DNA from 3 places in the Citricoccus sp. SGAir0253 genome. Region 2 is predicted to be linked to each of the others. Evidence: riboswitches for the same ligand, from Rfam matches in the RefSeq annotation. Region 2 holds a riboswitch; each other region holds the start of a gene.
What was found. Region 2 has a riboswitch for S-adenosylmethionine ahead of E7744_RS13670 (acyl-CoA dehydrogenase family protein). Riboswitches for the same ligand answer to the same signal wherever they lie in the genome.

Region 1 (9,842 bases), 650 kb from region 2:
ACCTCCAGGGCCGTGCCCCGCACGGAGGCGTGGGTCATCTCGGAGCAGTAGCAGATGAGGGACTCGACCCCGCCGAGGCTGACCGAGAGCGCGAACAGCTCGGTGGACTGGGCGAAGGCGCGCGCGGCGGCCTCTCCCCCGGCCAGCCGGACGGACACGATCCCGCCGTAGCCGTCCATCTGCCGGCTGGCCAGCTCGTGCCCGGGGTGCTCCGGCAGCCCCGGGTAGTAGACCTGCGCGATCTGCGGCCGGCCCTGCAGCCAGCCGGCCAGCTCCGCGGCGTTCGCGCCGTGCCGGTCCATGCGCAGCCCCAGGGTCTTCAGCCCGCGGGCGGCGAGGTAGCTGTCCTGCGGGCCGGCCACCGCTCCGGCGGCGAACTGCTGGTAGCCGACCGCCTCGGCCAGTCCCTGCCCCCGGTACTCCCGGTCGGCCACCACCACGGCCCCGCCGAGGACGTCCGAGTGCCCACCGATGTACTTGGTCGTGGAGTGCACCACCGCGTCCGCGCCCAGGTCCAGGGGCCGCTGCAGGTACGGGGAGGCGAAGGTGTTGTCCACCACGAGCAGGGCCCCGGCCCGGTGGGCGATCTCCGCCCAGGCCGCCAGGTCCGCGATGCCCAGCAGGGGGTTCGAGGGGGTCTCCACCCACAGCACGGCGGTGGTGCCGGGGCGGACCGCCGCCGCGACCGCCGTGGGGTCGGTGATGTCCACAGGGGTGTTCTGGATGCCCCACGGGCCGAGGACGCCGTTGATGAGCCGGTTGGTTCCGCCGTAGCCGTCCCCGCCCAGGACCACGTGGTCCCCGGGGCGCAGCACCGAGCGCAGCAGGGCGTCCTCGGCGGCCAGCCCGGAGGCGAACGCGAACGCCCGGCTCCCGTGCTCCAGCGCCGCCAGCTGGGTCTCGAAGCCGTTGCGCGTGGGGTTGGACCCGCGGCTGTACTCGTGCCCGCCGCGCAGCACGTTGATGCCGTCCTGGACGAAGGTGCTGGTCTGGTAGATGGGCGGCACGACCGCCCCGGTCAGCGGGTCCGGCTCCTGGCCGGCGTGCACCGCCGTCGTGTTGAAGCCCTGCCGGGTGCCCTGCGCGGTGCCCGTGCTCGCGGTGTGGTCCAGGAGGGTCATCTCAGCGCACCTCCCCGGCCAGGGCGGAGGCCGGCACGGCGGCCGGTGCGGAGGCCGGCACGGTGGCCAAGGCGTGGTCGAGGTCCGCGATGAGGTCCTCCGGACACTCGAGCCCGATGGACAGCCGGATCGTGGTCTCGCCGATCCCCGCGGCCTCGCGGCGGTCCGGGGCGAGGCGACAGTGGGTCATGGTGGCGGGATGACAGACGAGCGAGCGCACGTCCCCCACGTTGGCCACGAGCTGGAACAGCTCCAGCGCGTCGATGAACGGGCCCACGGCCTCCGGTCCGGCCGCCAGGTCGAAGGAGAACACCGAGCCGGTGCCGTGCGGGAAGTCCCGCGCGGCGAGGGCGGCGCTGGGGTGCCCGGGGATCCCCGGATGGTGGACGCGCCCGACGGCGGGGTGCCCGGCCAGGTGCTCGGCCACCGTGAGGGCGGTGCTCCCGTGCCGGGCCACGCGGACCTCGAGGGTCTCCAGGCCCTGGATGAACTGCGCGGCGCTGGCCGGGGCCAGGGACGGGCCGAGGTCGTGCAGGAACTTGCTGCGGGCCAGCGCGAGGTACGCGCCCCGGCCGTGCCGGTCGACGAGCGCCTGCCCGCCGTAGCGGGCCTTGGGCCGGGCCAGCTGCGGCCACCGCTCGGGGGCCGCGCCGTAGTCGAACGTCCCGCCGTCCACGATCGCCCCGCCGAGCACCGTGCCGTGCCCGCCGAGGAACTTCGTCGCGGAGTGCACCACCACGTCGGCGCCGTGCTCCAGCGGGCGGTACAGGGCCGGCGTCGCGAGCGTGCTGTCCACGACCACCGGCACGCCGGCGGCGTGGGCGAGGTCCGCCAGCGCGGGCAGGTCCGGCAGGGTGGCCAAGGGGTTGGTGATGGCCTCGAGGAAGAACGCGCGGGTGTCCGGCCGGATCGCCGCGGCCCAGGCCGGCGGGTCCGCGGGGTCGGCGAAGGTGACCTCGATGCCGAAGTCGGCGAACGTGTCCGTCAGCAGGTCCACGGTGCCCCCGTAGAGCTGGCTGGAGGCGACCAGGTGCCGCCCGGAGTGCAGCAGGGTCAGCAGGGACAGGGCGACGGCGGCCTGGCCCGTCGCGGTGCCGATGGCCCCGATCCCGCCCTCGAGGGCGGCCAGCCGGTTCTCGAAGACGGCCACGGTGGGATTGCCCGTCCGGCTGTAGGTGAAGCCCGGGGTCTCCAGCCGGAACATGGCGGCCGCCGTGGCGTGGTCCGGGAAGCGGTAGGCCGCCGTCTGGTGGATGGGCACGGCAACCGGCCAGTGCGGGGCCTCGGGCTCGTAGCCGGCGTGGACCTGGTGGGTGGCGTGGTGATGCATTCGATCCTCCATCGATCCTGGCGGTAGCACCGTGCCCGCCGGTCCCGGTGTCCCGGGGCCGGCCGACTGGTTGCTGCGGCGTCGTCGAGCCAGATCTCTCGGCCGCTCTGGATGGTGTGGTGGGTTCATCCCACTGGATGGGCCGCCCCGGAGTCCAACGGACGGGGGGCCGGGGCGTCACATTGCGGCACGCCCGGACGTTCCGGGCCGGACGGCCGCGCCCGGGCGCTCCGGCCGAGGCCAGGGGCCGGTTTGTGACCGGTTGTGACGCCCCGGCACCGGCCGCGTCGCCGGCCGCGTCGCCGGCCGCGTCGCCGGCCGGGTGGCCTACCGCGCCGGCTCGAGGACCCTCGCCTCGGCGGGCACGGGGTCCCGGCGGGACACCGCGAGCATCTCCTCGCGGGGGACGACCTTGACGCGTTCGCGCTCGACGGGGCCGGTGGCGGTGGCCTCGGCGCCCAGGGCGAGCTCGTGGGCGTCCAGGGCCAGCCACCCCTCCCAGGTGGTGTACTCCACCCCGCGCCCGGTGAGCAGGTCCAGGATCGCCTGCTCGTCCGGGTCCTGGGCGGTCCACAGCCCCGGCTGGTCCTCCAGCAGGCACCCGATGGTCTCCAGGGCGTCCCCCTTGGTGTGCCCGATCAGCCCCACCGGGCCCCGCTTGATCCACCCCGAGGCATACACCCCCGGCACCACCGCCCCGGCCTCGTCCAGCACCCGGCCGGCCTCGTTCGGCACCACCCCCCGGCCGGCGTCGTAGGCCAGCCCCGGCACCGGGGACCCGTGGTAGCCGATCGCCCGGTACACCGCCTGCACCGGGTAGTCGGTGTACTCCCCGGTCCCGGTCACGTTGCCGGTGCCGTCCAGTTCCATCCGCTCCATCCGCAGCCCGGCCACCGCCCCGTCGGCCCCGAGGATCTCCACGGGCTGCTGCAGGAAGTGCAGGTGCAGCCGCCGCGAGGCCGTGCCCGGGCGGTCCTCCTGCTCCATCAGCCAGTTCGTCAGCGTCCCGACCATGGTCTTGACCTGGTTGTTCGTGGTGGCCGCCTCCTCCGAGGCCGCGTCGAACTCGAAGTCCTCCGGGTACAACACGATGTCCACGTCCCTCGAGTGCGCCAGCTCGCGCAGCTCCAGCGGGGTGAACTTCACCTGGGCCGGGCCCCGGCGGCCGAACACGTGCACGTCCGTCACCGGGGACGAGGCCAGCCCGGCGTAGACGTTCTCGGGGATCTCGGTGACCAGCAGGTCCTCGGCGTGCTTGGACAGCATCCGGGCCACGTCCAGGGCCACGTTCCCGTTGCCGATCACCGCCACCTCCCGGGCGGTCAGCGGCCAGTGGCGGGGCACGTCGGGGTGCCCGTCGTACCAGGACACGAAGTCCGCCGCCCCGAACGAGCCTTCCAGGTCCACGCCCGGCACGTCGAGGTCGGCGTCCCGGATGGCCCCGGTGGAGACCACGACCGCGTCGTAGTGGCGGCGCAGGTCCTCCAGGGTCAGGTCGGTGCCGAAGTCCACCCCGCCCAGGAAGCGGATGTCCCCGCGGTCCAACACCTTGTGCAGGGCCTTGACGATGCCCTTGATCCGCGGGTGGTCCGGGGCCACCCCGTAGCGGATCAGCCCGTACGGGGCCGGGTACCGGTCGAACAGGTCGATGCTCAACTCGAAGTCCCGCTCGGCCTTGGTCAACAGGTCCGCGGTGTACACGCCGGCCGGTCCAGCGCCGATGATCGCCAGGCGAAGCGGGCGGCCCGGGGCGGGGGTGGGGACGGTCTCAGTCATGGATGTGCTCCTTGGGGGTCTCGTGCAGGACGGGGGGTGCGTAGGGGCTGAGCCGGACGACGTCCCCCACGACGATGACGGCCGGGTTCCGCACGCCGGTGCGCTCGGCCTGGGCGGCGATGGTCTCCAGGGTGCCGATGGTCACCCGCTGGTCCGGCATCCAGCCGCGCTCGACGACGGCCACCGGCGTCCCGGGGCCGAGGCCCCGGGAGCGCAGCAGGGCCGCGGTCCGTGCGAGCCGGCGGACGCCCATGAGCAGGACGAGGGTGTGGTCCGGCCGCGCGGGCAGATCGGCCAGGTCCTCGTGGCCGGTCACCACGGTGAACCCGGTGGCGGTGCCCCGGTGCGTGACGGGGATCCCGGCCGCGGCGGGGACGGAGACGGCACTGGTGACGCCCGGGACCACCTCCACGTCGATCCCGTGGTCCCGGCAGGACCGGGCCTCCTCTCCCCCGCGCCCCAGGACGTAGGGGTCCCCGCCCTTGAGGCGGACGACGAGGTGGCCCGCGCGGGCCTCCCGGACGAGGATGGCGTTGATCTCGTCCTGGCCGACCAGGTGGTTCCCGGGCGCCTTGCCGACCTCGATCACCCGGACGCCGGGCTCGAGGTCCTCGAGCAGCTCCCGGGGCCCGAGCCGGTCGGCGACGACGACGTCCGCGGTCGCCAGCAGCTGCCGGCCCCGCACCGTGATGAGGCCGCCCTCGCCGGGGCCGCCGCCCACCAGCGCCACCCGCCCGCAGGTCCCGGGCGTGCGGCGCCGCCTGCGCAGCGGCAGCCGGCCCGTCTCGAGGGCCAGCCGCACGGCGTCCCGGAGCACCGACGCCCGGCGGGGGTCCCCCCCGGCGTTGACGGCGATGGTGACGTCCCCGGCGCGGGCCACGGCGGGCGTCCACGCGGCGGAGGCCTCGGCGTCGGAGGCGTTGACGCACCATATCCGCCGGGCGTCCGCGTCGGCGGCGACGGCGCGGTCCACCGCGTCGATCCCCGTGGCGGTCTGGACGAACCACGCCCCGTCCAGGTCCGTGGCCCGGTACGGGCGGGGCACCCAGGTGAGCAGGCCGCCGGCGGCCAGCCGGGCGACGTCGTCCCCCGCGTGGGGCGCCACCACGGTGACGACGGCGCCGGCGTCCAGCAGGGCGCGGGCCCGGCGGCCCGCGACCCGCCCGCCGCCCACGAGCAGCACCGGGCGCCCGAGCAGGCGCAGGGACACCGGGTAGAGGTCCGGGGTGGTCATCGCGTACTCCCTTCCAGCAGCCCGCGGCGGCGGAGGATCCGCCGCTCCACGGGTCCGAAGACCATCAGTTCGATGAGGATGCCGACCGCCAGGATGGTCAGCACCGCGCTCATCACCATGCCCATGTCCGCGAGCGTGCGCCCCTGGTCCAGCAGGGAGCCCAGCCCGTACCCCATGGATCCCCCGACGGCGATGATCTCGGCCGCCATCAACGACCGCCAGGCGAAGGCCCAGCCCTGCTTGAGGCCGGACACGTAGGCGGGCAGCGCCGCCGGGAGCACCACCATCAGGGCGGTCTCGGCCGGGGACGCTCCGAGGACCCGCGCCACCCGGCGGAACTGCGGGGGAACCTGGTCCATGCCGGCGGCCAGGCCGTTGACGATGGACGGGATGGCCCCCATCAGCACCACGAAGTACGCGGTGGCGTCGGTGAGCCCGAACCAGATGACCGCCACCGGGACCCAGGCCACGGACGGCAGCACCTGCAGGCCGGAGACCAGCGGGCCGAGGGCGCGCCGCAGCACCGTGACCTGGCCGAGCAGCACGCCCAGGACGGTCCCCACGGCCACGGAGATGGCGAAGCCGACCACGCCGCGCTGCAGCGAGGTGCCCACCGCCTCCTGCACCAGCCCGCCCGACCAGAGGTCGCCGAACGCGGCCAGGACGTCCAGCGGGCCGGGCACGAGGTCACGGCGCCTCAGGTCGAGGGACGCCAGCAGCTGCCAGGCCAGGAGCAGGACGAGCACCGCCCCCAGGGGCAGCAGGACCCGGCTCCAGTCCCGGCGCCGCACCGGGCCGCCGGACTGCAGGGTGTCCAGGCCGGTCCCCAGGTCGCGCAGCTCGTCCGGGGCGGTGGACGGTGCGTCGGGGGCGGTGGACGGCGCGTCGGGAACGGCCCGGGACAGCTCGGGGGACGAGGGTGAGGACGGTGGTGCCGATGGGGACGAGGCCGCGAGCGGCTCGGTCCGCAGTGCGGTGGATGCGGTGGACTCAGTGCGCATGGCGCCGGATCTCCTTCCTCAGGTGCGTGGTGATCTCCCCGGCCAGGGCGCCGACGGCGGCGGCGTCGTGGCGCACCTCCGCCGGGACCGTCCACTCCCGGACCACGCGTCCCGGACGCGAGGACATCAGCAGCACGCGCTGTCCCAGCCGGACGGCCTCGCGCACGTTGTGGGTGACGAAGACGATCGTGCGGCCCGTCTCGCGCCAGATCCGCTCCAGCTCGGCGTGCAGCAGGTCCCGGGTGATGGCGTCCAGGGCGGCGAACGGCTCGTCCATGAGCAGCAGCGGCCGGTCCTGGCCCAGGGCCCGGGCCAGGGCCACGCGCTGGCGCATGCCTCCCGAGAGCTCGTGGGGACGCCGGTCCGCGGCGCCGCCCAGGCGGACGAGCTCCAGCAGCCCGTGGGCGCGGGCGCGCCGCTCGGCCGCCGCGACGCCCCGCAGTCTCAGGGCCAGCTCGACGTTCTCCCGGGCGCTGAGCCACGGGAACAGGGAGGCGTCCTGGAACATGAACGCCGCACCGTCCGCCGGCACCTCCAGGGCTCCGGCCGTGGGGGGCTCGAGGCCGGCGATGATGTTCAGCAGCGTCGACTTGCCGCAGCCCGAGGCGCCGAGGAGGCAGACGAACTCCCCCTGGCCGATCCGGGCGCTGACGCCCTCGAGCACCGGCGCATCGTTCCCGAAGCTCTTGCCGAGCTCCTCCAGGACCACCGTCATGGCGTCTCCTCCGCGTCCGAGTCCGAGTCCGAGTCCGTGCGCGGCCCGCCGACGTCGGCCCGGTCGGTGTCGCCCGCCTCGGCCAGCACCCGCTCCAGCGGGCCGAGGTCGACGAGGTCGGTGAGATCGGCGGGACGGCCCAGTCCGACGTCCACGCCGTCCTGCTGCAGCGTCGGGTAGGTCCCCGCCAACGGGTCGGCGGTGAACTCGATGTGCTCCAGCGACCGGTCCATCACGTCCCGCCGCAGGCCCGCCCCGGCCGTGCGCTCGAGCGCCGTGTTCAGGCCGGCCGCCCGCTCCGCCTCCGGGGCGTCCTCGAGCCATTCGAGCGCCTCGACGTGGCCCCTCAGCAGGGCCTCGACCGTGGCCGGGTGTGCCGCGGCGAAGTCACGGTTGACCACGAGGACCGCGGTGGGGAACCGTCCCGGCTCCGCGCCCTGCTCGCCGGTCCACAGCTCGGCCTCGTCCACCAGCACCTCGGCGCCGGCCTCTAGCACCAGCCGGGAGGCCCACGGCTCCGGCAGCCAGGCGCCGTCCACCTTCCCGTCACGGAAGAGCTGCAGCGTCTGTGCGTTGGCGGTCGGGTTCACGCTGACGTCGGCGTCCTCGGCGGGCGAGACGGACAGTCCCCGGTCCTGCAGGAAGGAGCGCAGGGCGATGTCCTGGGTGCCCCCGAGCTGCGGCGTGGCCAGCACGGTCCCCCGCAACTGCTCCACGGCGTCGATCCCCCGCCGGACGACCAGCTGGACCCCGCCGGAGGCGGCCCCGGCGACGATGAGGAGGGACTCGCCGTCACTCTGGGCGAAGGAGTTGAGGGCGGGACCGGGCCCGAGGTAGGCCGCGTCGATCGCCCCGGCGTTCAGCGCCTCGACGGCCGCGGGGCCCGCGGTGAAGACCTCGGTGCGCAGGGCGGTCCCGCCCGCCTCCGCCAGGGCGTCCGCGAACAGTCCCTCCTGGACCCCGATGAGGGCCGGGGCGTGGGGGATGGTGCCGAAGTAGCCCAGGCGCAGTTCGCCGGCCGTGGTGGGGGCGGTGGTGGGGGCGCCGGCCGCGTCCCCGTCCGCCCCCTCGCCAGGGACCACCGCGAGGGCGAGCGTGAGCGCGCCGACGAGCGCGAGCGCTCCGAGCCACAGGGCCCGGGTGCGCCAGCGGTGCCGGGGCCGGTCCGGGCCCGCGGCGGTGATGCGCACCGTCCGGGGGGCGGGCGGCTGCTCATCCATCGGTGCCCTCGTCCAGCACCATGCCGGCGGCCAGGGTGGTCCCGTCCTGGGGGTCGATCACGAGGAAGGCCCCGGTGCGCCGGTGACGGGCGTACGGCTCCACCGGCAGCGGGGCGGCCAGCCGCAGCCGCACCCGGCCGATGTCGTTGAGCTCGAGGGCCTGCGCCGGTTCGGACTCCAGGCTCTCCAGGTCCAGGCGTCCGTCCACGTCCTGCACGAGGGCCCGGACCGTGGCGGTGCCGTGCTTGACGAGGACGGCGGCCCCGGCCCGCAGCGGCCGCTGCGCCAGCCAGCACACCTCGGCCGTCACGTGCGCGGACGGCGCCGGGGCGGTGGCCGCGGCGGCGATCAGGTCACCCCGCGCCACGTCGAACTCCCCGGCCAGGCGCAGGGAGACCGACTGCGGCGCCGTGGCCTCCTCGAGGTCCCGGCCGGCCGCGTCGATGCCGACGACGGTGGTCGTCCTGGCCGGCTGCCCCGGGGTCAGGAGGGCCACGGTGTCCCCGCGGCGGACGGTGCCGGCGGCGATCTGCCCGGCGTACGCCCGGTAGTCGCGGAAGGACCCCGCGTCCACCCCGGGGGCGAACGCCCCCTGCGGCCGCACGACCAGCTGGACGGGGAACCGGAAGGAGGCCCCGGCGTCGTCCTGGTCGTCCGCGCTCGGCAGCGACTCGAGCAGCTCCATCAGGGTCGGCCCCGCGTACCAAGGGGTGTGCCCCGAGCGCTCGACCACGTTGTCCCCCCGCAGCGCGGACACCGGGACGCTGACGGCGTCCGCCAGGCCCAGGTCCTCGGCCACGCGGCGCACCGCGGCGGCGATCTCGTCGAACACCTGCTCGGAGTAGTCCACCAGGTCGATCTTGTTGACGGCCACGATGACGTGCGGGACCCGGAGCAGGTGCACCACGCTCAGGTGGCGGCGGGTCTGTTCCAGGACGCCGTGGCGGGCGTCCACCAGCACCACGACCGCGTCCGCCGTGGAGGCGCCGGTGACGGTGTTGCGCGTGTACTGGACGTGGCCGGGGCAGTCCGCCAGCACGAAGGTGCGGCGGTCGGTGGCGAAGTAGCGGTAGGCCACGTCGATCGTGATGCCCTGCTCGCGCTCCGCCCGCAGGCCGTCCGTCAGCAGCGCGAGGTCCAGGCCGCCGTCGTCGCCGCCGAAGCCGCGCTCGGCCGAGGTGCGCGCCACCGCCTCGAGCTGGTCCGCCAGGATGGCCTTGGAGTCGTGCAGCAGGCGGCCGACCAGCGTGGACTTGCCGTCGTCCACGGACCCGGCCGTGGCGAGGCGGAACAGGGTTCCGGAGGCGGACCCGTGGTGCTCCAGGAGTGCTGTGGTCATCAGAAGTACCCGTCCTTCTTGCGATCTTCCATGGCCGCCTCGGACAGGCGGTCGTCGGCACGGGTCGCCCCGCGTTCGGTGAGCGTGGACGCCGCGACCTCCAGCA
Region 2 (9,842 bases):
TCATCCTCTCCGTGCACGGCCCGCTGGCCGGCGTCTGGGCGTGGACGGGGCTGCTGGGACTGGGCCAGGGAGCGCTGACGGCGCTCGCGCTGACCATGATCACGCTGCGCAGCGACTCCGCCCACATGGCCATCCGGGTCTCGGGGATGATGCAGGGCCTCGGCTACGGCCTGGGGTCCTCCGGGACGTTCATCACGGGCCAGGTGTTCGCCGCCACGGGCTCCTTCGGGCCGGCCGCGTGGCTGTTCGCCGCCTCCGGCCTCGGGGCCGCCGTCTTCGGCTGGCTGGCCGGGCGGGACCGGACCATCGAGGAGGAGCCGGCCGGGGCGGTGTAGCCCGGTCCGGGGCTGGACAGCCGTGGGAGAATGGGACCGATGGCCGAGAAGAACCGCTCCCGCACCCCGGACCCCACGCCCCGCACCGCCCCGGCGCCGGGGCGCCCCGGCCGTGCCGGCGCCCCCGCCGCCCCCATTCGCCCCGGTGGCCCCGCCCCCGACCCAGCGGACGCGCACCTGGAGCACGCCCGGGACGGCAAGCCCAAGCTGAACCGGCCGCGGCGCGGACTGATCGACGAGGCCGAGGCCCGCCACCTGGCCGAGGACCGCGAGCGCCTGCACCGCCAGGGCGTCGGCGGTCCCCTGGACGGGCGGATGCTGTCCAACCCGTCCGCGGCCGGCGCCGGGGACGACCGCCCCCAGGTCCGGCCCAGGGCGGAGGGCTGGACGCAGCAGACCACCGAGGACGGCCGGCCGCTGCTGCAGTTCAAGCAGCCCCGCGTGGCCCAGCCGAGGACGCACCTGGCCGACCTCACGCTGGCCGAGCGCCAGGAGCGGGTGAAGGAACTGGGCCTGCCCGCGTTCCGCGCCAAGCAGCTGTCCACCCACTACTTCGTGCACCACACCTCGGACCCGGAGCGGATGACGGACCTGCCGGCCGCCCAGCGGGGGACGCTCGTGGCCGAGATGTTCCCGCCGCTGCTCACCGAGGTCCGCCGGCTGACCACGGACAACGGGGACACCATCAAGTTCCTGTGGCGGCTGTTCGACGGCGCCCTCGTGGAGTCGGTGCTGATGCGCTATCCCGGGCGGGTGACCCTGTGCGTGTCCAGCCAGGCCGGCTGCGGCATGAACTGCCCGTTCTGCGCCACCGGCCAGAACGGGCTGACCCGCAACATGTCCACCGCGGAGATCGTGGAGCAGGTGGTCCGCGCCAACCAGGTCATCGCCGAGGGCGCGCTGGGCGGCCGGCGCCGGGACGGCGGCCACGACGCCGACCGCGTGACGAACATCGTGTTCATGGGCATGGGCGAGCCGCTGGCCAACTACAAGCGCGTGATCGCCGCCGTGCGGCGCATGGTGGACCCGGCCCCCGAGGGGCTGGGCATGTCCGCGCGCCACATCACCGTGTCCACGGTGGGCCTGGTCCCGGCCATCAACCGGCTCGCGGACGAGGGCATCCCGGTCACCTTCGCGCTGTCCCTGCACGCCCCGGACGACGAGCTGCGCGACGAGCTGATCCCCGTCAACTCCCGGTGGAAGGCGGACGAGGCGATCGACGCCGCGTACGGCTACTTCGCCAAGACGGGACGGCGCGTGTCCATCGAGTACGCGCTGATCAAGGACATGAACGACCACGCCTGGCGGGCCGACCTGCTGGCCGAGAAGCTCAACGCCCGCGGCCGGGGCTGGGTGCACGTGAACCCGATCCCGCTCAACCCGACGCCCGGGTCGATCTGGACCTCCTCCGAGCCGGACGTCACCCGGGAGTTCGTGGACCGGCTGAACGCGGCCGGGATCCCCACCACCCTCCGGGACACCCGCGGCAAGGAGATCGACGGGGCGTGCGGGCAGCTCGCCGCCGAGGGGGACGAGGAGCAGGACGCGTCCGTCACCGCGCCCGACGGCGGCCGGACCGGTCCCGCGGACACCATCGACCTGCGCGGCTGAGCCGGGGGCGCCGGCCGGCGAGGCCGGAGGCGCTCCCGGCCCCGGGGGTCCGGGAGGACCTCAGGCGTCCACGGGCTGGGGCACCGGCGCCGGGCTCTCCTCGGCGGCGGGCGCGGAGCGGACCAGGAACGATCCCGCCACGGCCAGCAGCGAGATGACCGCGCCCCAGACCAGGGCGCCGTGGATGCCGTCCATCAGGGCGACCACCGGGTCGGTGTGGGCGGACGCCCCGGCGATCGTCGCCATCGTCATGACGGTGATGAACAGGGCGGTGCCGGCGGCGCCGGCCACCTGCTGCAGCGTGGACATGATCGCGCTGCCGTGCGAGTAGAGGCGGCGCGGCAGGGCCCCCAGGGCGGCGGTCATCAGCGGGCTGAACATGAGGGACAGTCCGGCGTTGAGCAGCACGTGCCACACGATGAGCAGGGCCACCGGCGAGGCGGCGGTGAGGGTGGTCATCCCCCACAGGGCGGCCGCGACGACCACGGTGCCCGGGACCACGAGCGGGCGCGCGCCGAGGCGGTCGAACAGGCGGCCCACCACCAGGCCCATCACCCCCATCACGAGCCCGCCCGGCAGCAGGGCCAGGCCGGTGTCCCGCGTCGAGGCGCCGACGACCTCCTGCAGGTAGATCGGCAGCACGATCAGGGTGCCGAACAGGGCCATCATGCCGATGACCATCATGCCCAGGGCCACCGAGAAGGCGGGCACGCGGAACGCGCGCACGTCCAGCAGGGCGTGGTCGCGCAGGCCCGCCTGGCGCCACGTGAAGGCGGCGAGGGCGGCCACGCCCACGGCCAGGGCGATCCACGGCGGCAGCAGGGCGTCGCCCTCGGCGGCGGCGCCGATGCTGCTCAGCCCGAACACGAGGCCGGCGAAGCCGAGGGCGGAGAGCACGACGGACAGCACGTCCAGCGGCACCCGCTGGGTCTCGGTGACGTTGCGGATCATCGCCACCCCGAGGGCCAGGGACAGGGCGGCGATCGGCAGCATGAGCCAGAACATCCACCGCCAGTCGAGGGCGTCCAGGATGATCCCGCCGATCGTGGGGCCGGTGGCCGGGGCCACCGCGATGACGATCGAGATGACGCCCATCGTGCGGCCGCGGCGGTGCGCCGGGACCACGGTGAGCACCGTGGTGAACAGCAGCGGCATCATGATGGCGGTGCCGACGGCCTGCACCACGCGACCGGCGACCAGCACGAGGAACGTGGGGGCCACGGCGGCCAGCAGCGTGCCGAGCAGGAAGCTGACCATCGCCACGGTGAACACGGTGCGCAACGGCAGGCGGGTGAGCAGGTAGCCCGTGACCGGGATGACCACGGCCATGGTGAGCATGAACGCCGTGGTCATCCACTGCGCGGTGGCCGCGCCGATGGTGAACTCGTGCATCAGCCGCGGCAGGGCCACGCTCATGACGGTCTCGTTGAGGATCACCACGAAGGCGGCGGCCACGAGCAGCGCGATGACGCGGGAGGCGCCGGCGGGGACCGCGGTCCCGGCCCGCGGCGACTCGGTGGTGTCCCCCTGGGGGTCCTCGGCGGGGGCAGTCGGCACGGGCGTCCTCTCATCGGATGGGCGGAGCCGGTGGGCTCCGGTGGTCCAACGGGGGATCCTACCGGGGTATTCCCCGGCGTCCGCCGGGCGGAAGACGGCGCGCAGGCCCCCGGGGGACCGGCCGGAGGGATACCCGGAAAAAAACCTCCCGGTGCCTGCAACCCTCCGCGGCCGCTCCCGGTAGTAGGGGATGTGAGCACACCAGTGCTTCGCCGGACGGCCCGGCCACGGGCCCCTCGAAAGGACGACATCATGCGCAAGGCACTCCCCCTGGCGGTCACCGCGACGTGTGGCCTGGCCCTTCTCGGTACCGCGCTGCCCGCCGCCGCGGACGAGCACGGCGGCGACGCCGCGATGCTCTCGGTCCTGCACGGCGTCCCGGACACCACCGTGGACGTCTACGTCAACGGCGAGCGGACCCTGGACGACTTCGAGCCCGGCGACCTGGCCGGTCCCCTCGAGCTGCCGGCGGGCGACTACGAGATCGCCATCACGGCGGCCGATGCCGAGGACGACTCCGAGCCCGTCATCGGCCCCGTGGACGTCACCCTGGAGGGCGGCATGGACTACACCGCCGCGGCCCACCTCGACGCCGAGGGCCAGCCGACCGCGACGGCGTTCGTCAACGACACCTCCTCCCTCGAGGCCGGCACCGGTCGCCTCGTGGTGCGCCACGTGGCCGCGGCCCCGGCCGTGGACATCTGGGCCGACGGCGAGGTGGCCGTCCCCGGCCTGGAGAACCCGGACGAGAAGTCCCTGGACCTGCCGGCCGGCACCATCGAGGCCGCGGTGTCCCTGGCCGGGGAGAGCGACCCGGTGCTCGGCCCGGCCGACGTGCAGGTCACGGAGGGCGCCGCGACGATCGTCTACGCGTGGGGCTCCGCCGAGGACGGCTCGCTGGCCCTGGCGACCCAGACCGTCGAGGGGATGCACTCCGCGCCCGGCGGCGTGCCCACGGGCAACACGCAGGTTCCCGCCGAGGACCAGGGCCTGTGGTGGGCCGTGGGCGGCGGTGCCCTGCTCCTCGCCGCGGCCGGGATGGCGGCGGCGGTGCGCCGCCGGTCCGTCCGTGCCTGAGACGACCCGCCGGGGCCTTCCCTCGCCCCGGGGGTCCAGGGCGGCGGGGGGAGTCCTCGCCGCCCTGGCGGCCGCAGTCGCCCTGACGGGCACCGGTTGCGCACCTGCCGGTGGAGCGTGGTTCCCCTCCTCCAGCCCGGCTGCGGCCGCACCCTCCACCTCTGCCTACCCGGCGCCGGCCCGCCCCGACGGGGCCTCCCCGGCGCCGGGGGACCGGCCCGGTGCCGGCCCCGGCACCCCACGCGCCGGGGCCGGCGTCGGTCCGGCGGCCGCGGCGGACCGGCCGGCGACTCCCGCCCCGGCGGATGACCGTGCCTCCGCCGTCCCGGCCGCCCGCGCCGCGGACGTGCCGGTGGCCTCCGCCGCGCTGCGGCCCGCCGAGCCGGTCCCGGCACCGGTCCGCCTGCGGTACGAGGCGATCGGGGCGGACGTGCCCGTGATGCCCACCGGCGTGGCCGGCGACGGCCAGATGGAGATCCCCGAGGACGCGGCCACGGCGGGCTGGTACCGGTTCGGGCCGGCGCCGGCGGACGGGGAGGGCCACACGGTCCTCGCCGCCCACGCCGGCTCGGTCGAGACGCCCCGCGGGCCGCTGTACGCCCTGCGGGACGCCGCGGCGGGGGACCTCGTGCGGCTGTGGGACCAGGACGGCACGGAGCACCGCTACCGCGTCACCACCGTGGAGCAGCTCGGCAAGGACGGCCTGGACTTCACGCCCTACTTCGACCGGACCGGCCCGGCCCGGCTGGTGCTCGTGACCTGTGGCGGCCAGTGGCGCCCGGAACGGGAGAGCTATGCGGACAACATCATCGTGGTGGCCGAACCGGTCCCCTGAGCCGTATCCTCGGCTCCAGACGATGCCGCCGGCCTGGTGCCACCCCGGCTGAAGGGCCGGCCCCGGCCCGGCCGGGACCGACCGAGGAGACACGCTGGACAGCGACGACCTGCCACGCCGCTTCGCGGCCGGAGCACCGGACGCCATGAGGGAGGCCTACTCCCTGCACGGGCGGCTGGTGTTCTCGCTGTGCATGGCCGCGCTGGGCCAGCGCCAGGACGCCGAGGACGCCGCCCAGCAGGTGTTCACCCGCGCCTGGCGCTCCCGCGAGAGCTACGACCCGTCCCGGCCCCTCGGCGGCTGGCTGACCGGGATCACCCGGCGCGTGGTGGCGGACGTCTTCGCCGCGCGCGAGCGCCAGCGCCGGGCCGTGGACGCCACGGCCGGCGAACAGCCACGGGAGGACCGCCAGCTCTCCGAGCAGGTGGTGGACCGGGTGCTCGTCCACGAGGCCCTGGACCGGCTCGGCCCGCCCCAGGATGAGATCCTGAGGATGGCCTTCGTGCAGGACCTCCCGCAGGCCCAGATCGCCGAGCGGCTCGGCATGCCGCTGGGGACGGTCAAGTCGCATGTCCACCGGGGACTGGCCCGGCTTCGAGTAGCACTGGAGGTGAACGATGGCTGAGACGACGGAACGGCACCTGACCGAGGACGACCTCGCCTCGATCGCCACCGGCGCGGCCCCCGGCGCGGCGGTGGCCGCCCACCTGCTCGCGTGCCCGCCCTGCCGCGAGGACCTCGCGCGCACGGAGCGCGCGGTCGCGGCCCTGGCCGCCCCCGTGGAGCTCCACGAGCCGCCAGCCGGCCTCTGGGAGGCCATCGAGCGGGACCTCGGCACCGCGTTCCCGGACCCCTCGCCCCTGCGGCCGCTACCGGGAGACGACCGGCCGGCGCCCCGACCCGGCGGGGCGGGCGCGGCGGGACCCGAGGAGGGCGGCTCCGTGTCCTTCCTGCCGCGGGCGAACCGCCGTCGCTGGCCGGTGATCGCCGCCGCCGCGGCCGCCGGGCTCGTCGTGGGCGCCGCGGGCGCCGCGCTCGTGACCGCGGCACTCACCGGCGACGACGGCGGGAACGGCACGCCGCAGGGGCCGGTCGCCGTCGGGGAGGCCGTCCTGGACCCGGTGACGGCGGCGGACGTGGCCGGCCGGGCCGAGATGGTCTCCGAGCCGGACGGCGGGCTGCGCCTGACCGTGGACGTCTCCAAGCTGCCCGAGAGCGGCTACTACGAGGTGTGGCTGCGGGACGAGGAGGCCAGCCGGCTGATCTCGCTGGGCACGGTGACCGCCACGACCACCACGCTGCCGGTGCCCTCCGGGGTGGACCTGGCGCGGTTCCCCGTGGTGGACGTGTCGCAGGAGGACTTCGACGGCAACCCCGCGCACAGCGGCGTGACCCTCGCCGCCGGCCCGATGACGCGGACCGGGGACGCCACCGCCGGCTGAGCCCGGCCCGGGGCGCGGGTCCCGCGCGTGTGTCCCGGCGTGACGCGCGCCACCCCGGGGGCCGCCACGTGCTGTTACGGTGGTCGGGTAACCATCCAGAGCGGCTGAGAGACCTGGCTCGACGACGCCGCAGCAACCCGGGGGGACCTCGTTCCCCACGACGGGTGCTAAGGCCAGGACCGATGGAGATCCCGGAACCGCCGTCGGTCTGTGCGTCGGCGCGTGCCGGCGTGCCGGCCGTTCCGAGGCATGGGTTGCCGGTAATCCTCGGTGCGACCGAGAGGACCGCCGAATGACGCAGGGCACGGCCGAGAGGGCCGCCACCAGCCAGACCACCACCAGCCAGGCCACTCCCCGCAACCTCGCCACCGGGCTCCCCGCCGACCACGCCGGGCTGCGCGAGCACTTCGCCCCGCTCCTGGCGGAGATCGCCGCCGGGTCCCTGGAGCGGGACCTGGAGCGCCGGCTGCCGTTCGCCGAGGTGCGCCGCCTGGACGAGGCCGGCTTCGGGACGCTGCGGGTGCCGCGCGAGCACGGCGGGCCGGGGGTGAGCGTGGAGGACTTCACCCGGCTGCTGGTGGACCTCGCCGAGGCCGACTCCAACATCGCGCACCTGTACCGCTCGCACGCCGGCTTCGTGGAGTCGCTGCGCTTCCTGCCGGCCCGGGTCCAGGACGCCTGGTACCCCCGGGTGCTGGCCGGGGCCACCGTGGGCAACGCCTCCACCGAGAAGGGCGGCAACGCGCTGGGCACCCTCAACACCGTGCTGCGCCGCACGGAGGCCGGCTGGGTGCTCACCGGCCGGAAGTACTACGCCACCGGCTCGGTCTTCTCCGACTACACGCGGGTGTCCGCCGCCCTGGACGGCCAGGACGGCCGCCGCTTCGCCGTGGTGGCCACGGACGCCCCGGGCGTCACGTTGGAGGACGACTGGGACGGCTTCGGGCAGAAGCTCACCGGCACCGGCACCGCGGTCTTCGAGGACGTCTCCGTCCCCGAGGACGCGGTGCTGGACCGCACCGCGGGCAGCGCCGAGGCGGTCCACGAGGCCGCGTTCTTCCAGCTCGTCCTGCTGGCCGTGCTGGCCGGGATCGCCCGGGCCGCCCGGCGCGACGCGGTGGCCACCATCGCCGGCCGCACCCGGACGTTCAACACCGGGCTGGGCCTGCCGTTCCGCGAGGACCCCCTGATCCAGGAGGCCACCGGCCGGATCTCCGCGAAGGCCTTCGCGGCCGAGGCCACGGTGCTGCACGCCGCCCGCGCCCTCGACGCCGGCCTGGCCGCCGCGACCGCCGCCGGCGCCGACCGCCCGGGGTTCCGGGGCACCCTGCCGGCGGCGCTGCACGCGTCCGAGATCGCCGTCGAGCACGCACAGGTGACCGTGCCGGAACTGGCCCTCGGCGCGGCCCAGGACCTGTTCCTCACCGTGGGCGCCTCCGCCACCTCCACCGCCAAGGGCCTGGACCGGCACTGGCGCAACGCCCAGACGGTGGCCACCCACAACCCCATCGCCTTCCGCGCCCGTGCCCTGGGCGACCACGCCATCAACGGCACCCTGCCCGAGGGGCTGAACGCCATCGGCGACGCCCGCACCACCACCGCGGGAGGCCGCGCATGAACACCACGACCACGCCGTCCACCGCCGCCGCGCCGCCCCGGGGCCGGGCCTCCGCCCTCGTGCACGGCAAGAAGCGCGTGCTCGCCTCGGCCTTCGCCGGCACCACGATCGAGTGGTACGACTTCTACCTCTACGGCACCGCCGCGGCCCTGGTCTTCAACGTCCAGTTCTTCCCCATGGCCACCGAGCTGGGCGGGATCGTCGCCTCCTTCGCCACCCTCGCCGTCGGGGTGGTGGCCCGGCCCCTCGGCGGGATCGTCGGCGGCCACCTCGGGGACCGGATCGGCCGCAAGGCCCTGCTCGTCGCCTCCCTGCTGGTCATGGGCATCGCCTCCACCCTCATCGGGCTGCTGCCGACCTTCGACGCGATCGGTTGGTGGGCCGTCGTCGGGCTGGTGGTCCTGCGCATCCTGCAGGGCCTGTCCACGGGTGCGGAGTGGGGCGGCTCGGCGCTGCTGAGCGTGGAGCACGCCCCGGCCCGCCACCGCGGGTTCTTCGGCTCGTTCACCCAGATCGGCTCCTCCGCGGGCATGCTGCTGGCCACCGGCGCCTTCTTCATCGTGCAGAACGTGCTGACCGAGGAGCAGTTCGCGGCCTTCGGCTGGCGCATCCCCTTCCTGCTCTCGGCGCTGCTCGTGGCCGTGGGCCTGTGGATCCGGCTCGGCGTGGCGGACGCCCCCGAGTTCCTCGAGCACCAGGCCTCGGGACGGGTGGAGACGTCGCCCCTGAGGGTGCTGCTGGCCCACCATCGCCGCCCGCTGCTGGTGACGATCGGCCTGCGCCTCGCCCAGAACGCCGTCTACTACCTGGTGACCGTGTACATGCTCACCTACCTGCGGGACGAGCGCGGTGACTCCGCCTCCGGGGTGACGGCGGTGATGGTCGCCTCCGCGATCGGCCTGGTCTCCACCCCGTTCTGGGGCTGGCTGTCCGACCGCGTGGGCCGCAAGGTCGTCTCCGTGACCGCCTACGCGGCGGTCGGGGTCTTCGGCTGGGTGCTCTTCGCGTTCCTGGACGCCGGCCCGCTGTCCCTGCTGCCGCTGGTGATCGTCCTGGGCATCAACGTGGTCCACGACGCGATCTACGGGCCGCAGGCCGCCTGGTTCGCCGAGCAGTTCCCCGTGCACGTGCGCTACTCCGGCGTGAGCATGGGCTACCAGGTGGGCACGGTGCTCGGCGGCGGGCTGATGCCGATGATCGCCGCCCTGCTGTTCGCCGCCGGCGCGAACACCCCGTGGCTCATCGCCGGCTACCTCAGCGTGCTGGCGGTGCTGTCCGTCGCGGCGGGCCTGCTCGCCCGCGACCCCGCCCGCAGCCACCACGGCACCGAGCTGACGGACCTGCACCCGGCACCCGCAGGACCCGCG
Region 3 (9,842 bases), 250 kb from region 2:
GGCGAGGACGTACTGCCGGGCGATGAACAGCTCGGCGCCGGTCTGCAGCACGGCGATGATGAGCACCATCACCCACGGCTCCGGCCGCAGGGCGAGGATGCCGGCCATGAGCAGGAGCCCCAGGAACGTGCCGATGACGCGCTGCAGGCCCCGGTTGACGCGGTAGCGCGTGGAGTGCCCGGCCAGGGGACCACGGCGGCGATCATGGCCCAGTAGTTGTGCTCGATCCCCAGGCCGGGGCCCAGGGCCGTGGCGAGGGACCCCGCCGCCCCGGCCGCGATCGCGTACCACAGGGCCTCGAGCCAGATGATCCGGTGCTGGTCCGAGGTGGACTGCTCCCGGGGCGGCCACGCGAGGGGCTCCCGGTGGGAGGGCAGGACCCGGGAGGCGAGGCCCACGAGGATCGCCAGGGCCACGGTGGCCACGGCGGTCAGCATGGCCTCCCCCAGCGGCGGCTGGTACGGCACCGAGGCCACGGCGGCGAAGGCGAAGACGTGGAACAGCGAACCGGCCGGGCGCAGCCTCCAGTACCCCGCCACCACGGTGCACAGCCCGGCCACCAGGGTGGTCAGCCCCACGAGCCCCCACGGGTCCTCCGCCTCGGAGACGCCGTTGCGCCCGGCCAGGGTGGCCGCGAGGATCACCGCGACCATGAGCAGCCCGGCGCGCAGCTGCATCTGCAGCCGGACCCCGTGCGTGGTGTTGCGGCCGTAGATGGCGGTGAAGGCGCCGAAGGAGGCGAAGATCGCCAGGTCGATGCGGTCGAGCAGCAGCAGGGACAGCAGCGGCACCAGCACGGTGATGCCGCACCGGATGCCCACCTCGTGGTCGCGGTTCGCGGGGGCGATGGTGAACAGGGAGGGCAGCGGGTTGAGGTCCGACATCCGCATGCGCACGATCCTGTTCCCGGCCCCGCGGGGCCGTGCCACGAGTGGTCCGGGTGGGTCTCCACCCGGCGGACGGTCCGCGGGGGCCACGGGGCCCCGGCCCGTCGCACCGGCGCCGGGACGTGCCCGTCCTGATCGATACATACCATGGAGGGCGTGCCTGAGACCCCTGGACCCCGCCCCGTTGTGACCGACCCGACCCCCGGGGGTGCCCCCGGCCCCGCGCCGGCGCCGGCCTCCCCGCGCCAGGTGGGCTTCGCCGTCGGGACCCGCCTGGCCGGGCCGCGCGGCGAGGCGCGCGCGGGACGGACCGGGACGCTCACCACGCCCCACGGCACGATCGCCACGCCGGCGTTCATCCCGGTGGCCACGCAGGCCACCGTCAAGGCCGTGCTGCCGGAGGCGATGGCCGGGCTCGGCGCGCAGGCGCTGCTGGCCAACGCCTACCACCTGTACCTGCAGCCGGGCCCGGACATCCTGGACGAGGCCGGCGGACTGGGGCGGTTCATGAACTGGCCGGGGCCCACGTTCACCGACTCGGGGGGCTTCCAGGTGATGAGCCTGGGCTCGGGCTTCAAGAAGGTCATCGACATGAAGGGACCCGAGGCCCCCTCCGGGCGCGGCGCCGACGACGCCGTGGCCCCCGGCAAGGAGCGGCTGGCCACCGTGGACGAGGACGGCGTCTGGTTCCGCTCCCACCTCAACGGAGACCGGCACCGGTTCACCCCCGAGGTCTCGGTGGGCATCCAGCACCAGCTGGGCGCGGACGTCATGTTCGCCTTCGACGAGCTGACCACCCTGCACAACTCGCGCGGCTACCAGGAGGAGGCCCTCGAGCGCACGCGCCGCTGGGCCCAGCGCTGCCTGGACGAGCACGCCCGGCTCACCGGCGAGCGCGCCGCCCGGCCCTACCAGGCCCTCTTCGGGGTCATCCAGGGCGCCCAGTACGAGGACCTGCGGCGCAAGGCCTGCCGGGACCTGGCCGCCATGACGGCCGACTTCCCGGACGGCGAGGGCGGCCGGATGGCGCACGGCTTCGACGGCTACGGGATCGGCGGGGCGCTCGAGAAGGAGAACCTCGGCACGATCGTGGGCTGGTGCGTCGAGGAGCTGCCGGAGGACCGGCCGCGGCACCTGCTGGGCATCTCCGAGCCGGACGACCTGTTCACCGCGGTGGAGAACGGCGCGGACACCTTCGACTGCGTCTCCCCCACCCGCGTGGCCCGCACCGGGGCCTTCTACACCGCCGACGGCCGGTACAACCTGCCGGGCGCCCGGTACAAGCGGGACTTCGCCCCGCTCGAGGAGGGCTGCGACTGCTACACGTGCGCCCACTACACGCGGGCGTACATCCACCACCTCATCAAGGCCAAGGAGATGGTGTCCCACACGCTGATCTCCATCCACAACGAGCGGTTCACGGTGCGCCTCGTGGACCGCATGCGCGCCGCCATCGAGGACGGCACGTTCTGGGACCTCAAGGACGCGGTGCTCGGGCGCTACTACGCCGCGTCCCGGTAGCCGGGGCGGGGTCCCGACGGCGGCCGCGGCGGGTCCGGCGCTCCGGCCGCCCGGCGTCCCCGTTCCGGACGCCGGACGGCCGGGGCGGGACGCCGGGCGGTGCGGGCCCGGGCCGGACCGCCGCTCAGGCGGAGCCGATGCGGTAGGCCCGTCCCGGCGGGGTCCCGTTGACCTCCCAGTCGCCGATGTAGCGGGCGCGGTAGATCAGCGGGTTGTGGTTGGCCAGCACCCGGGCGTTGCGCCAGTGCCGGTCGAACCGCTTCGCCGAGCTCGTGGCGGAGGCCCCGCCCACCTCGAACCAGCGGGTGGCGGCCTCCAGCACGGTCTTCGCGATGACCTGCTGGGCCTGGTAGACGCGGATGTACAGGGCGTTGACGTCCTCCTCCGGGAGCGCCTCGCCGGCGGCCTCGCGCTCGAGGACGTCCCCGAGCGCGGCGACCACGGCGTCGAACGCGGCGCGGACGGCGAAGGCGGAGGCGGAGACCTCGCCGATGACCTGCAGCACCTGGGCGTCGTCCCGCGGCAGCTCGGTGACCCCGTGGCTGAAGGACCGGCGGCGGCCGCGCACGTAGGCGGCCGAGTCCCGCACCACGGCCTGGGCGATGCCCGTGAGCGAGGCCAGGTGCAGGAACTGCCACGAGGCCTGGCCGGTGGCCACGCGGGTGCCGTCGTCCAGGCCGCCGCGGTAGACCTCGGCCGGGTCCACGGGGGTGTCCTCGAACACCGTGGTGCCGGAGGCGGTCAGCTGCTGGCCGAAGCCGTCCCAGTCGTCCAGCAGGGTCACCCCGGGGGCGTCCACCGGCACCGTTGCGGCGATCTCCTCGCCGTGGGCGTCCACGGCGGCCACGATGATCCAGTCGGCGTACAGCGAGCCGGTGGAGTAGTACTTGGTGCCGTTGAGCCGCCACGTGCCCCCGGCGTCCTGCACGAGCCGGGTGGTGCCCTCCCCCACCGCGTTGTCGATCTCGGTCACCGCGTTCCCGACGACGGCGCCCTCGCCCAGGCGGCGCAGCCACCGGTCGCGGAACGCCGGGTCCGGGTGCCCCAGCACGTTCTCCTGGTTGATCAGGTGGGCGCGCAGCGCCTGGGTCAGGTTGGAGTCCGCGGCCGCGAGCTCGACGATGAGCCCGGCCGACTGCGCGAACGTGAGCCCGGAGCCGCCGTACTCCACCGGCACCCGCAGGGAGGTGAAGCCCGCCTCGGCGAGGCGACGGACGGCGTCGCGGTCGATGATGCGCCCGGCCTCGCGCTCGGCGGCGCTCTCCGCGATGGAGGCGAAGACCGGGGCGAGGCGCTCGCGCACCGCCGCCAGGCGGGCGGCCTGCGCGGCGGCGTCCTGGGCGGGGTCGGTGGCGGTGGCGGTGGTCCCGGCGGTCGGGGTGGTCGCCGCGGGGTCGTGGGTCAGGGTCATTGCTCTGGTCCTTCCGTGGTGGTCTGGGGTCGGGGTGCTCGAGGGCAGGCCCGTCCGGGCGGACGGGTCCCGGACCGGCTCAGGGGCCGGCGGGGGCGGAGTTCCGGGCGGTGGAGTGGAACGGCGGGACGGTCCCGTTGAGGCGGTAGTCGCCGACCGCCCGGGTGCGGTAGACCAGCGGGGTGTGGCTCGCGATGGTGCGCGCGTTCAGCCAGTGCCGGTGCAGCTGCCGCGCGGCGTCCGTGGCCGAGGCGCCGCCGCACTCGAAGACCTGGTTGGTGGCCTCCAGCACCAGCTCGGAGACCACGAGGCTGGCCTCGGACAGGGCCACGTTGGCGCGGGCGTGGGCCTCGAGGACCACCGGGTCCTCCAGGTCCCGGTGGCCGCGCACCTGCCGGAAGGACTCCTCGACCACGGCCGCGGCGGACGTCACGACGTGCCGGGCGGCGGAGACCTTCGCCGAGACCGCGCCGATGACCTGGTGCACCAGCGGGTCCTCGGCGGGGGTCTCGGCCAGGGCGTGGTCGTAGGTGCGGCGGCGCGCCCGCACGAAGTCGGTGATCGCGGCCAGCGCCGCCGCCCCGATCCCGGCCTGCGTGGCGGAGAGCACCACCCACAGCACCGGGTAGGCCAGCACGCCCGTGGGGACGTTGAACTCCTGGGTCCGGTGGGCCCGCACGGGCACCCGGTCGAAGGTGGTGGTGCCCGAGGCGGTGAGCCGCTGCCCGAAGCCGTTCCAGTCGTCGATCCGGCGCACCCCCTCGTGGCCGGCGTCCACGATCGCGAACACCGGCCCCTCGTCCTCCCGGCCGGGCCGCGTGGCGGTCACGAGCAGGTGGTCGGCGAACAGCGCCCCGGTGGAGTAGAACTTGTCCCCCGTGATCTCGGCGACCTCTGGGCTCCCGACGGCCGAGGCGGCCTGGGCGGTGTCCGGATCGGCATCGGTCCACAGCACGGGCCGGGAACCGGCGGCCGGGGGGAGCTCCACGAGCGCGTTGCCGAAGATCCGCCCGGCCGCCACCTCCGCCAGCCACCACTCGGAGACCGCGCCCTGGGACTCGTTCTGGTGCTGCTCGGTGAACATGAAGTGCCCGTGCAGGGCCTGCGGGAGGTTCGAGTCCGCGGCGGCCAGGTCCACCAGCAGGCCGGCGAGCTGAGGCAGGCTCGCCCCGATGCCCCCGTGCTCGCGGGCCAGGCGGACGCGGGTGAAGCCGGAGGCGCGCAGGGCCTCGATCGCGGCGAAGGCCAGCTCGTGGTCCAGTTCCCGCTGGGCCGCCCCGGCCGCGATGGCCGCGAAGACGGGGGCGAAGTGGGCGGTGAGCTGGGCGTCCGTCGGGGCGCCCCCCGCGGTGGCGGCCCACAGGTCCGCGAAGGTGGGCAGGTCTCCCGGCAGCGGGGGCCCGCCGGCCAGCGTCGCGCTACTGCCGTCCGGGCGGGGCGTTCCGGGGGCGGCGGTGCGCTCGGGTCGGGTCGTGTCGGTCATGGTCGCCTCTCGGTCCGGGCACCACGCGAACGGTCCGGGCGTCGGGACCGCGGGGTGCCGTACTTGCCCGCGCCGCCATGCGCGACCGGGCCGAATCCTCACCTGGAGCACCCCACTACGGCGAGAGGGTTGCCGTCCGGCCAGCCAGGGCTTGTCACCGGATCTCGTGATTCTGCTGCCACCCTAGGGGGCGGGGCCCGTGGCCCCAAGGGCCCGGGTCATGTTTCGCCGTCCACCGTCACGGAGGCCGGCGCCCGGGGCGCACGAGGCCCCGTGTGACGTCCGATGACGTCACACGGGGCCTCGTGACGAGGGGGTTCCCTCCGCCCGCTGGCGCGGCCGTCACCACCCGGCCGGCGGCCCGGGGGCCGTCGTCCCGCTCAGGACCTCGCCGGGGACGCCGGCTCCTCGTCCCGGAGGGAGCGCAGCATGGTCTTGCGGATCTTGCCGGTGGCCGTGCGCGGCAGCTCATCCACGAACGTCACGCGGTCCGGCACCTTGAACCCGGCGAGCGACTCCCGGCAGTGGGCGCGGAGCTCCTCGGCGGTCACCGGCGCCCCGGCCTCGGCCACCACGAAGGCCACGGGGCGCTCGCCCCACTTGTCGTCCTGGACCCCGACGACGGCCACGTCGGACACCCGCGGGTGGGCGTGCAGCACGGACTCGACCTCGATCGAGGAGATGTTCTCGCCCCCGGAGATGATGATGTCCTTGGCCCGGTCCATCAGCTGGACGTAACCGTCCGGGTGCATCACGCCGAGGTCGCCCGTGTGGTACCAGCCGCCGCGGAAGGCCTCGGCGGTGGCCTCGGGGTTCTTGAAGTACTCCCGCATGACACCGTTGCCCCGCAGGACCACCTCGCCCAGGGTGGTGCCGTCCGCGGGCAGCCGGTTCAGCTCGGCGTCCATGACGGCGACCTCGCCGGCGTGCACCATCGGCACGCCCTGGCGGGCCATCAGCCGGGCCCGCTCGGCGGCGGGCAGCCCCGCCCACGCCGGCTGCGGCTCGCAGATGGTGAACGGCCCGTACACCTCGGTGAGGCCATAGACGTGCACGGGGGTGATGTTGAGCGCCTCGAGCGCCTCGATGACCGACGGCGGCGGGGCGGCCCCCGCGGTGGTCATCCGCAGCTCCCGGTCCAGGGGGCGGGCACGCCCGGACTCGTGGATCATGGCGCACACGACCGGCGCCCCGCACAGGTGCGTGATGCCCTCGTGGTCGAACGCGTCCCAGATGGCGTCCTGGCGCACCGCGCGCAGGCACACGTGCGTGCCGCCCGCGGAGGTCACCGCCCACGGCGTGCACCAGCCGTTGCAGTGGAACATCGGCAGCGTCCACAGGTAGCGGGTGGTCCCGGTGTAGCCGTTGTGGAACACCGCCCCCTGGGCCGCCAGGTAGGCACCGCGGTGGGTGTAGACCGCGCCCTTGGGCGGGCCGGTGGTGCCCGAGGTGTAGTTGAGCGTGATCGGCGACTCCTCGTCCTCCACCCGCCACGGCAGGTCCGGCCCGGCGGGCCCCTGGGCGAGGAAGTCCTCGTAGGCGAGGGCGCCGGCGTCGGTCCCGCGGGGGTCCGCGTGGCCGGCCTGGTCGTCCACGATCTCCACGACCAGCGGCCGGTGCGGCAGGTCCTGCACGACCTCGCGGACCGTGGCCGCCACGTCGCCGTCCGCGAGCACCACCCGGGCCTCGGAGTGCTCCAGGATGTACTCCAGCTCGCGGGAGGTCAGGCGCGGGTTGAGGGGGCTCAGCACGCCCCCGGCCAGCGGCACGGCGAAGTGGGCCGCGAGCATGGCGGGGACGTTGGGCGCGATCACCGCGACCGTCTGGCCGGGCTCGATCCGCGCCCGGAGGGCCTTGGCCAGCCGCTGCACCTCGGCCGCGAACTCGCGGTAGGTGGAGCGCCGCTCGCCGTACACCACCGCCTCCCGGTCCGGGAACACGGCGGCCGTGCGCCCGAGGAAGGCCAGCGGCGTGAGGGGTTCGTGGGCGGCGGGGCGGTCTTCGGCCAGGGCGGTCATGCGGTCCTCCGGGAGACGGATCGGTGATCTCCGTCACTATCCACTGATACTGGGTATCATGTCAAGCAACTCCGTCTCACCCGCCATGACCCGAGGAGCAGGATGGACCCGGCCACCGCCCCCAGCACGCTCGCCGCCCTGCTGCGGCTCCTGGACGCCCGCGGCTGGGACCGCACCACGGTGGACGACCTGGCCCGGGAGGCCGGGATGAGCCGGGCGACCTTCTTCCGCACCTTCGGCAGCAAGGAGGACGTGGTCTTCGCCGACCACGCCGCCATGCTCGCCCGGCTCGGCGACTTCCTCGACCGGACCGGGCACGACACCGCCTCGGCGCTGCGCGAGGGACTGCTGCTGGTGTTCCGCTACCACCTCGACGACCCGGAACGCACCCTGGCCCGGCACCGGCTGCTGCGCCAGTCCCAGGCCCTGCGCAACCGGGAGCTGCTGACCTCGCACCACTACGAGGCGGTCTTCCGCCGCTGGCTCCGCGAGCGACTCGCGGGCACGGCCGCGTCCGGCGACGGCGAGGGGAACACCGAGGGGGACGGGAGCGGCGTCGGGCACGACGTCGCCCCCGTGGCGGCCGCCCTGGCGGGCGCGTGCGTGGCCTTGCACAACAGCCACCTGCGCCAGTGGCTCCGGGCGCCCGACGACCGCGTGCTGGAGGAGTTCTCAGCCCGGGCCAGGCGGCTGATCCACGTGGTGCTGGAGGGCTACGGGGCGTCGCCCGGCGCCGCCGCGACGGCCCGGCCGGTCGCCGTGGTGACCGTGGTGGACCCGCACGCGGACACCGAGGAGATCGTCGACGCCGTGCGGCGGGCCCTGGGCTGAGGCGCCCGGGCGACCGGCGGCCCGGTCAGGCGGCCGGGGCGGCGGCCCGCCCGTACTCCGGCTCGGCGCGCTTGACGACCGCGATGACCCCCATGGTCACCGGCGAGAGCACGATCTCCACGAGGGACTTGAAGACGAAGCCGACCACCACGTAGTTGACGAAGGTGGGCAGGTCGGTGATGCCGATGACCCCGGCGGCGATGGAGCAGAAGACGAGCGTGTCCAGGAACTCGCCCACGAGCGTGGAGGCGGCGATGCGGCCGAACAGCAGCCGCTCCCCCGCCCGCCGCTTGAGCCGGACCATGATCCAGGAGTTCGCCAGCTGGCCCACGAGGAAGCCGAGCAGGGAGGCGAGCACGATCAACGGCACGGGCGCCAGGGTCCGGACGAGCTCGTCCTGGCCGTCGTACCACTCGGCCCCCGGCAGCGCGATGATGATCCAGTAGCACAGGGCGGCGAACGCCGAGAGGCCGAAGGTGGTGACGATCGCCCGGCGGGACGCCCGGAAGCCGTAGACCTCCGAGACCACGTCCCCCACGATGTAGGCCAGCGGGAACAGGAAGAAGCCGCCGTCGGTGACGATCGGCCCGAACGTCACGCCCTTGGACGCACCGAGGTTGGACAGGATCAGCACCACGGCCATCACCGCCGTGAAGATCGCGTACAGGCCGGTGCCGGTGGGGGCGAAGCGGGCGACGCCGGCGCCCGCCCCTTCCGCCCGGGCGGCGGTCCCGGGGGCGGTCGCCCCGGGGGTGGCGGCGGCCGCGCCGGCCGGATCGGCCGGCCCGGCGCCGTGGGCGGCTCCGGTGCGGGTGGGGTCGGCGGGCTGGACAGGGGGGTTCTGGGGGTTCACGACGGTTCCTCGAAGGTGGTGGTTCGCCTGGCGGTGGCCGGCTGTATTAGCACTCACGCGGTCCCGGACGCGGCGGTCGGCGGTCTCCACGACCCCGCACTCACCTGCTGCCCCAGGTGGCGCCGGAACGGCGCTCCATTCTCCCACAGGTCCTCCTCCCCCCGCCCCGGAGGCCGCCCGGTCCCGGCGCCCGGGACGCCGCGCCACTGACACGGGCGCCGCCCCGGCGCAGAATGTCGCCATGGCCCAGTCGCTGACGACCCTGCTCGCGGACGCCCACGGGCTGCTGCGGTACGTGCCCACGCCGAAGCGGGTGCGCGCCCGGCTCCACGGCCACCCCGTGGCCGACTCGACGCGCGCGGTGCTGTTGTGGGAGCCGCGGCGCGTGGTCCCCTCCTACGCCGTGCCGCGCGAGGACGTCGCCGCCGCGCTCTCCGACGCGCCGGCCGCCGCGGCGTCGCCGGGTGGGACGGGACCCGCGGGCGGCCCCGGCGCGGACGGCGAACGCGCCGCCCTGGACCCCTCCGTCCCGTTCGCGGTGCACACCACCCCCGGCCGACCGCTGTCCGTGGAGGCCGGCGGGGCCGTCGTCGAGGGAGCGGCCTTCGCGCTCGGGGACCCGGACCTGGACGGCTACGTGGTGCTCGACTTCGCCCCCTTCGACTGGTTCGACGAGGACCAGCCGCTGCTCGGCCACCCCCGCGACCCGCTGCACCGGATCGACGTCTGCCCGTCCGGCCGGACGGTACGGATCGAGCACGAGGGCACCGTGCTGGCCGAGACGGACGAGGCCCGGTGGCTGTTCGAGGGCACGTTCCCGATGCCGCGCTACTACCTG

Region 1: another riboswitch for S-adenosylmethionine. It lies ahead of E7744_RS02110 (O-acetylhomoserine aminocarboxypropyltransferase/cysteine synthase family protein); the one in region 2 lies ahead of E7744_RS13670 (acyl-CoA dehydrogenase family protein).
Region 3: another riboswitch for S-adenosylmethionine. It lies ahead of E7744_RS12585 (acyl-CoA dehydrogenase); the one in region 2 lies ahead of E7744_RS13670 (acyl-CoA dehydrogenase family protein).

Annotation. Positions count from the first base shown of each region.
Region 1 is NZ_CP039424.1:460,394-470,235, reverse strand. It holds gene E7744_RS02115 (cystathionine gamma-synthase) at 1-1,121, opposite strand, end outside; gene E7744_RS02110 (O-acetylhomoserine aminocarboxypropyltransferase/cysteine synthase family protein) at 1,123-2,451, opposite strand; SAM riboswitch class I at 2,457-2,569, opposite strand; gene E7744_RS02105 (FAD-dependent oxidoreductase) at 2,779-4,227, opposite strand; gene cobA (uroporphyrinogen-III C-methyltransferase) at 4,220-5,461, opposite strand; gene E7744_RS02095 (ABC transporter permease) at 5,458-6,462, opposite strand; gene E7744_RS02090 (ABC transporter ATP-binding protein) at 6,452-7,177, opposite strand; gene E7744_RS02085 (ABC transporter substrate-binding protein) at 7,174-8,397, opposite strand; gene E7744_RS02080 (sulfate adenylyltransferase subunit 1) at 8,390-9,736, opposite strand; gene cysD (sulfate adenylyltransferase subunit CysD) at 9,736-9,842, opposite strand, start outside.
Region 2 is NZ_CP039424.1:3,131,453-3,141,294, reverse strand. It holds gene E7744_RS13705 (MFS transporter) at 1-335, shown strand, start outside; gene rlmN (23S rRNA (adenine(2503)-C(2))-methyltransferase RlmN) at 651-1,946, shown strand; gene E7744_RS13695 (MDR family MFS transporter) at 2,007-3,503, opposite strand; gene E7744_RS13690 (DUF4397 domain-containing protein) at 3,756-4,580, shown strand; gene E7744_RS13685 (class F sortase) at 4,933-5,415, shown strand; gene E7744_RS13680 (RNA polymerase sigma factor) at 5,561-6,040, shown strand; gene E7744_RS13675 (anti-sigma factor) at 6,033-6,857, shown strand; SAM riboswitch class I at 6,946-7,046, shown strand; gene E7744_RS13670 (acyl-CoA dehydrogenase family protein) at 7,150-8,475, shown strand; gene E7744_RS13665 (MFS transporter) at 8,472-9,842, shown strand, end outside.
Region 3 is NZ_CP039424.1:2,878,709-2,888,550, forward strand. It holds gene E7744_RS16610 (FUSC family protein) at 1-186, opposite strand, end outside; gene E7744_RS12570 (hypothetical protein) at 69-890, opposite strand; gene tgt (tRNA guanosine(34) transglycosylase Tgt) at 1,035-2,408, shown strand; gene E7744_RS12580 (acyl-CoA dehydrogenase family protein) at 2,533-3,819, opposite strand; gene E7744_RS12585 (acyl-CoA dehydrogenase) at 3,899-5,302, opposite strand; SAM riboswitch class IV at 5,357-5,474, opposite strand; gene E7744_RS12590 (long-chain-fatty-acid--CoA ligase) at 5,683-7,320, opposite strand; gene E7744_RS12595 (TetR/AcrR family transcriptional regulator) at 7,423-8,151, shown strand; gene E7744_RS12600 (queuosine precursor transporter) at 8,177-9,004, opposite strand; gene E7744_RS12605 (DUF427 domain-containing protein) at 9,246-9,842, shown strand, end outside.